Linked DNA regions of Cohnella herbarum. The protein of the gene in region 1 interacts with the protein of each later gene in a pairwise test. Links are inferred from orthologs where the notes say so. Each region holds a gene or a part of one and is shown on either strand. Other genes may lie near its edges. The genes, in order: ftsH and hflC.

The links.
Region 2: the proteins of ftsH (region 1) and hflC interact in binary tests that used the Escherichia coli proteins (3 or more experiments, as listed by UniProt). The link is inferred for Cohnella herbarum from one-to-one orthologs.

Annotation. Positions count from the first base shown.
Region 1 is NZ_CP051680.1:5,558,965-5,562,235, forward strand. What follows is about bases 50-2,991. They hold ftsH (ATP-dependent zinc metalloprotease FtsH), read left to right. Parts: upstream 50-491; coding sequence 492-2,492; downstream 2,493-2,991. Other genes in these bases: hpt (hypoxanthine phosphoribosyltransferase), read left to right, coding at 50-401; nadA (quinolinate synthase NadA), read left to right, coding at 2,838-2,991. In the rest of the region: more of hpt, read left to right, coding at 1-49; more of nadA, read left to right, coding at 2,992-3,271. UniProt on the Escherichia coli protein: Acts as a processive, ATP-dependent zinc metallopeptidase for both cytoplasmic and membrane proteins. Plays a role in the quality control of integral membrane proteins.
Region 2 is NZ_CP051680.1:2,127,910-2,131,237, forward strand. The notes cover bases 78-3,076. They hold hflC (protease modulator HflC), read right to left. Parts: upstream 2,011-3,076; coding sequence 1,144-2,010; downstream 78-1,143. Other genes in these bases: HH215_RS09530 (carbohydrate ABC transporter permease), read left to right, coding at 78-281; HH215_RS09535 (GTP pyrophosphokinase), read right to left, coding at 361-1,095; hflK (FtsH protease activity modulator HflK), read right to left, coding at 2,007-3,047. Outside these bases: more of HH215_RS09530, read left to right, coding at 1-77; HH215_RS09550 (YraN family protein), read right to left, coding at 3,273-3,328.

The DNA.
Region 1 (3,271 bases):
TTATGGCGGATTTGTCCAAGAATATCGTTATCCCGATCGAACTTGATTTTATGGCGGTATCGAGTTACGGCAATTCCACAAGGTCTTCCGGCGAAGTCAAAATCATTAAAGATTTAGACGCCTCCGTTGAAGGGCGCGACGTACTTATCGTAGAAGATATTATTGACAGCGGTTTGACCTTGAGTTATTTGATCGATGTGCTGGAACGCCGCAATGCGTTATCCGTCAACGTCGTGGCGCTGTTCGATAAGCCGGGGCGCCGCACGGTAGACCTGAACGCCGATTATACCGGGTTTACGATTCCGGATGCGTTCGTCGTCGGTTACGGTCTTGATTACGCGGAGAAATACCGCAATCTGCCGTATGTGGGAATTCTTAAACCGGAAGTGTATTCGAGTTAAGACACGTCGTCTTTATGACGGCGCGTAGTGATTGTGATGCCAAGACAGGCTATGGTAAAATGATGTAAGCGTGTCGAGAGGAGGTCGGGGATGAATCGGTTCATCCGCAACACAGGGTTTTACTTACTTATCTTTTTGGTGACTGTCGGAATCGTTCAGTTTTTCATTGGAAAGAACGAGACGACTAAGGCTTTGAATTACAATGAAATTATGCAGGTGGTAGAACAAGGTAACGCTACCGAGCTTACGATTCAGCCACAAGGCGGTACCTATTTAATTACCGGTAAATACAAACAGAAGCCTGCCGACGTCAAGAGCGATTTATTCTCGGGCCGCCTTCCTTTAACCGAGGTTGCGGCAACGAAATTGCATGATACGGCTGTTCAAAAAGGCATTGCCGTCGAAGACAAAAAAATGCCGGGACAAAGCTTCTGGCTGACATTTCTGACTTCCATCATTCCGTTCATTATCATGTTCGTACTGTTCTTCTTCCTGATCAATCAGGCGCAGGGCGGCGGCGGCAAAGTAATGAACTTCGGCAAGAGCCGCGCCCGTCTCTATAATGAAGAGAAAAAGCGGGTTACGTTCGAGGATGTGGCCGGAGCGGATGAAGAGAAACAGGAATTGGTCGAAGTCGTCGAATTCTTGAAAGATCCCCGTAAGTTTGCCGCGCTTGGCGCACGCATTCCGAAAGGCGTTCTTCTCGTAGGTCCTCCAGGTACGGGTAAAACCTTGCTCGCCCGCGCGGTTGCGGGAGAAGCGGGAGTTCCGTTCTTCACGATCTCCGGTTCGGATTTCGTCGAGATGTTCGTGGGCGTCGGGGCATCCCGTGTCCGTGATCTATTCGAGAACGCGAAGAAAAACTCGCCCTGCATTATCTTTATCGATGAGATCGATGCAGTAGGACGTCAACGGGGCGCAGGCCTTGGCGGCGGACATGACGAGCGCGAGCAAACATTGAACCAACTCCTCGTGGAGATGGATGGATTCGGCGCTAACGAAGGAATCATCATCGTTGCCGCGACGAACCGTCCCGACATTCTCGATCCCGCCCTGCTTCGTCCGGGTCGTTTCGACCGTCAGATCACGGTGGATCGTCCAGACGTGAAGGGCCGCGAAGCGGTGCTGAAGGTTCACGCGCGCAACAAACCGTTGAACAAGGATGTTCGCCTTGGCACGATCGCGAAGCGGACTACCGGATTTACGGGCGCGGACTTGGAAAATCTATTGAACGAAGCGGCATTGCTTGCCGCACGACGGAATAAAAAAGATATCGCGATGCTGGAAGTCGATGAAGCGATCGACCGCGTTGTCGTCGGTACGGAGAAGAAGAGCCGCGTGATCAGCGATCGCGAGAAGCGCATTGTCGCCTACCACGAAGCCGGACATACGATTGCCGGATTCTTCCTCGAGCATGCCGATACGGTGCATAAGGTAACGATCATTCCTCGCGGACGCGCCGGCGGTTACGTCATCATGCTTCCTAAGGAAGATCGTATGCTCGTAACCAAGCAAGAGCTCCTCGACAAAGTAACGGGATTGCTCGCGGGCCGTGCGGCCGAGGAAATCTTCATCGGCGAAATCGGAACGGGCGCTTACAGCGACTTTAAGTCCGCGACGAGCATCGTTCGCGCGATGATCATGGAATACGGGATGAGCGACAAGCTCGGAACGATGCAATTCGGAAGCTCTCAGGGTCAAGTATTCTTAGGTCGGGACATCGGGCATGAACAGAACTACTCCGATGCGATCGCTTACGAGATCGACCAAGAGATGCAAAGCATTACGCGGGATTGTTACGATCGCGCGAAGAAGCTGTTAACCGAGAAGAGCGCCGAGATGCACTTGATCGCGAAGACGCTTCTTGACGTGGAGACGCTTGACCTCGAACAGATCAAATCCTTGATCGAGAAGGGGATTATCGTTCCGAGCGAAGAGGGAGAAGGTTCCTCCTCCGGCGAAGAGTCTAAAGCCGAACCGATCGTAGATACGCTGGGCAACGTTAAAGTGCGGATTCAAACCCGCGAAGACGAGCCGCTGGCAACTATGCCGGACTTGCGCAAAGACGACGATTCCGAAGAACCGAAGTAACAGCAAATTACACGGGGTGCTCCCGCGCTTATGGCGCTTAGGGGCACCCCGTTTTTCATTGCACGATCAAACTGCACATAAAACCTTCGCTATGAAGTGGAAACGGGGAAGAAAGCGAGTTAGAAACAGGTAAATCGGAGCTGCGTTTCCAGCTTTGAGGAATATTAAGTCATAGCCGAGAAAAAGGGCTTACAATCGGTTCAAGATGAATTGACAGCCTTATCAGGCAAGTGTAAATTAAGTGTTAATGAACGAAGTCCTTTTCGTCCACACTAAAGACAGTATTCCCGCCATGTTTGTGCATTCATTCACAAACTACCGGTTCATCTTAGGGAGGAGATTTTCATGGAGGCTTTGGCCCTGGAGCGTAAAGCAGAGCAGAATCGCGAATTGCGCGAGCGGCTTATGCAGCTAAAGAAGGAACGTAATGCCATTATTCTCGCTCATTATTATCAGCGTGATGAAATACAGGAGGTCGCGGATTTCCGCGGAGATTCTTTTCTCCTCGCTCAGAAGGCGGCATCCACGGATGCGGACGTCATCGTATTCTGCGGCGTGCACTTCATGGGGGAAAGCGCCAAAATACTGGCTCCCCACAAGACGGTTCTCGTACCGGACGAACGCGCGGGCTGCCCGATGGCGGATATGGTCAATCCGATCGGATTGCGCGAGCTTAAAGCGAAACATCCGAACGCCAAGGTCGTCACGTATATTAACTCTTCGGCGGACGTGAAAGCGGAGACGGATATTTGTTGTACGTCCGCTAACGCGGTTAAGGT
Region 2 (3,328 bases), 3.4 Mb from region 1 along the record:
CGCGAATTATTTTGCCCATTACGATCCCGGCACTGGTAACCGTGTTTATCGTCAACTTCATCGGCAACTGGAACGAGTTCCTAATGGCGAATTTCTTCATCTCCACGGATGAATTGCGTACTCTGCCTGTCGGGATGGTCGGTTTCCGCGACACGTATAATACGAATTACGCGCAAATGTCGGCGGGAATCGTATACAGCATCGTTCCGGTCATGATTATTTACGCAGTCCTGCAAAAACAAATAATCGAAGGTTTAACCGCAGGTAGCGTCAAAGGCTGATTCCTCGGTGACGGAGCGTCCCCCCTCCCGCTCCGTCACTCGATCGCCGCCTTTAGTCGAACAAAAAAAAACAAGGAAACTAATCGTTTCCTTGCCCGATGTCGATCATTTCCAGCAGAGCTGCTGGAATTTGATACTCCTGATCTTTGATGATGATTCTTTTCGTTTTGGCGATCTCGCTGGCTTCGTGATTTTCCTTGATCTCCGCGATTTCGTTATGCAATCTTTCCATTTGCTTATCCAACGCCGCTGCGGAATCAGCGGCTTCTTTCAACTCTTGCAGAAGCCTTAGAGGGACGGCCTCGTTGTATTTGTAGAAAATTTTGTGCTCCAAACTAGCCCAGAAATCCATCGCTATCGTTCGGATTTGCACCTCTACGCATACCTTTTCCTGCCTATCGGACATATAGACCGGCACTTCGACGATCAGATGCAGACTTTGATATCCATTTGGCTTCGGGTGCTCGATATAATCTTTCGTCTCCAAGATCGTGAGGTCGGATTGACTTCTCAGCATCTCTCTGATTCGATAAATGTCGGAGACGAACGAACAAGTAATGCGCAAGCCGGCGATATCTTTTATCTTATCCCGAATACTGACAAAAGAAATATCGCAGCCTTTCCGGTTCATTTTGTTTAAAATGCTTTCCGGCGATTTCAAACGGGATTTCGTATGTTCGATCGGGTTGTAATCGTGCAGGAAATGAAACTCTTCTTTTAAGATTTCGATCTTCGTTTCCAAGGAATCCAGGGCGAATTTGTACATCATTAAAAACCGGGTAATTTCTTCCTTGAATCTTTTGAATTGTTCCATCGGCAGCGGTAAATTAGTCAGAATGGTTCATCCTTTGTCTAAAGCATTTTATTTACCGAGTAAAATGCGAGTGTAAGGCGAATCGATCGGCAACATAATGACCGGCTCATTCTCCAACGTCTTGACGTAGCTTTGCAATGTGCGGTAGAAATTATAAAATTCCGGATCCTTGCCATAAGCTTCGTTGTAGATTTGAGCGGCTTCCTGCTCGCCTTGCGCGATGATTTTCTTGGCGTCAGCTTGCGCTTGTGCCAGCAGCTCCGTTGCCGTACGGTCCGCTTTCGACGTAATTTTGCGGGATTCCTCGTCACCTTCGGACAAATATCGCGCCGCGATGGACTCGCGATCCGAGATCATCCGGTTATAAACGCTCTGCTTGTTCCCTTCCGGCAGGTCGGTACGCTTAATTCGAACGTCTATGATCTCGATACCGTAGTTATCCCTTACGATCGCATCGGCTACATCGTTCGTAATGTCATCGTTGATGTTGCCTCGTTCGGTATTCTCGCTAATAATATTATCATAATTGATCTCGGAAAGCTTGCGACGTACCGAGTTGTATACGGCTTCGTCGATCCGTTGAATGCCCCCGCCCAACGTTTGGACCGTTTTCAAAAAACTTTGCGGGTTGTTGATTCTCCATACGGTATAGTTATCGACGATTATCGGTTTCTTATCCTTCGTCAAAATCGTAGTCGGGTTGCTCTCGTACGTCATTTGGTATTTGGGAAGCTTCGATAAGCTTTCGATAAAAGGAATTTTAAAATGTAATCCCGGACTTTCCTCGACTCTCATCGCTTCGCCGAACTTAAGAACAACCTTGTACTCGCCTTCCTTGACGACGAACAATGAACCGGCGCCGAGAATAATGACGACGATAACGCTTGCGAGCCATATGATTAGTCTTTTACTCATTTCGCGGTCCCTCCTTGCTGAGCGCCTGCAGAACCGGAAGCAGTACCTGTCGCGGCACCCGATGCGGAGCCGGTGTTTCGAAGAAGCTCATTGATCGGCAAATACTTGACGGTATCGCCGTTGGAATCCGAGATGAAAATTTTTGCCTTAGGCAATATCTTTTCCAGCGTTTCCACGATTAATCGGCTTTCGGTTACGTCTTTGTTCTTCGCGTATTCCGCAAAGATTGCGTTAAATTGAGCCACGTCGCCTTGAGCGTTAAGGATACGCGACTTTTTCTCCGCTTCCGCGTTCTCGAGCAACGCTTGGGCTTCTCCGCGAGCTTTCGGAATTTTATCGTTCTCGTATTTGGCCGCGTTGTTGATTTTCGTATTCTTTTCCTCGCGCGCGTTCGTAACCTTCTGGAACGCTTCCTCGACTTGCCCGCTCGGCGGCTCGATATCCTGGAACTTGATGTCGATGATCTGCATGCCCGTACGGTATTTGCCTTGAAGCTCCAGAAGCTTCTCGCGTACTTTATCCTGTATGACGGTTTTACCGTCCGTTATCGCGTAATCCAGCTTCTCGGACCCGATGATGGAACGAATGGAAGAGCTTGCGGCGTTACGCAGAAACTGTTCCGGATTATCGATGTTGTACAAGTACTCGTGAATGTTATTTATTTTCCACTGAACGACCGCGTCCGCGGAAACGATGTTCTCGTCGCCCGTGATCATTAACGCTTCTTCTTCGACCGGAGTAATAACGTCCCCTTGCATGCGATAGCCGATATAAATGCGTTGGGTAAGCTCCGCGGGTACGATAACGACCTGCTGGATCGGATAAGGCCATTTGAAATGCAGACCTGCCGTCGTCTCCGTCGTGTACTTACCGAAAGTCAGTACGGCGGCTCTTTCCTGTTCTTGCACGGTGTAAAAGGATGAATAAGCAATAATTACTACCAAAAGCGCCGCAACGCCAATGCCGATTTTCTTGAGCATGCCCGGCGGCAGATCCAGCGGATTGTTCGGTCTTTTCGGAATTTTTACGAGTTCCATTCAGCCATGTGCCTCCCTTGGTATCTTTCAAAACGCTTCTTGAATTGATACGTGTCGAACGCCCGTACGTTTCATAAATAAATGAAAAACCCCCTAGGTTTAGGAGGTTTATTATTTACGCGAGAACCGGAAGTCCCGGCTGAATTCAAGATTCGACGTCGAACAACAACAACAACAACAACAACAACAACAACAACAACAACAACAACAACAACAACCTCTATTTCAAAAAGCGCCTTGCAAATGTTTGACTTCTCTGACTGTCCCGTCCCCGTTAAAAG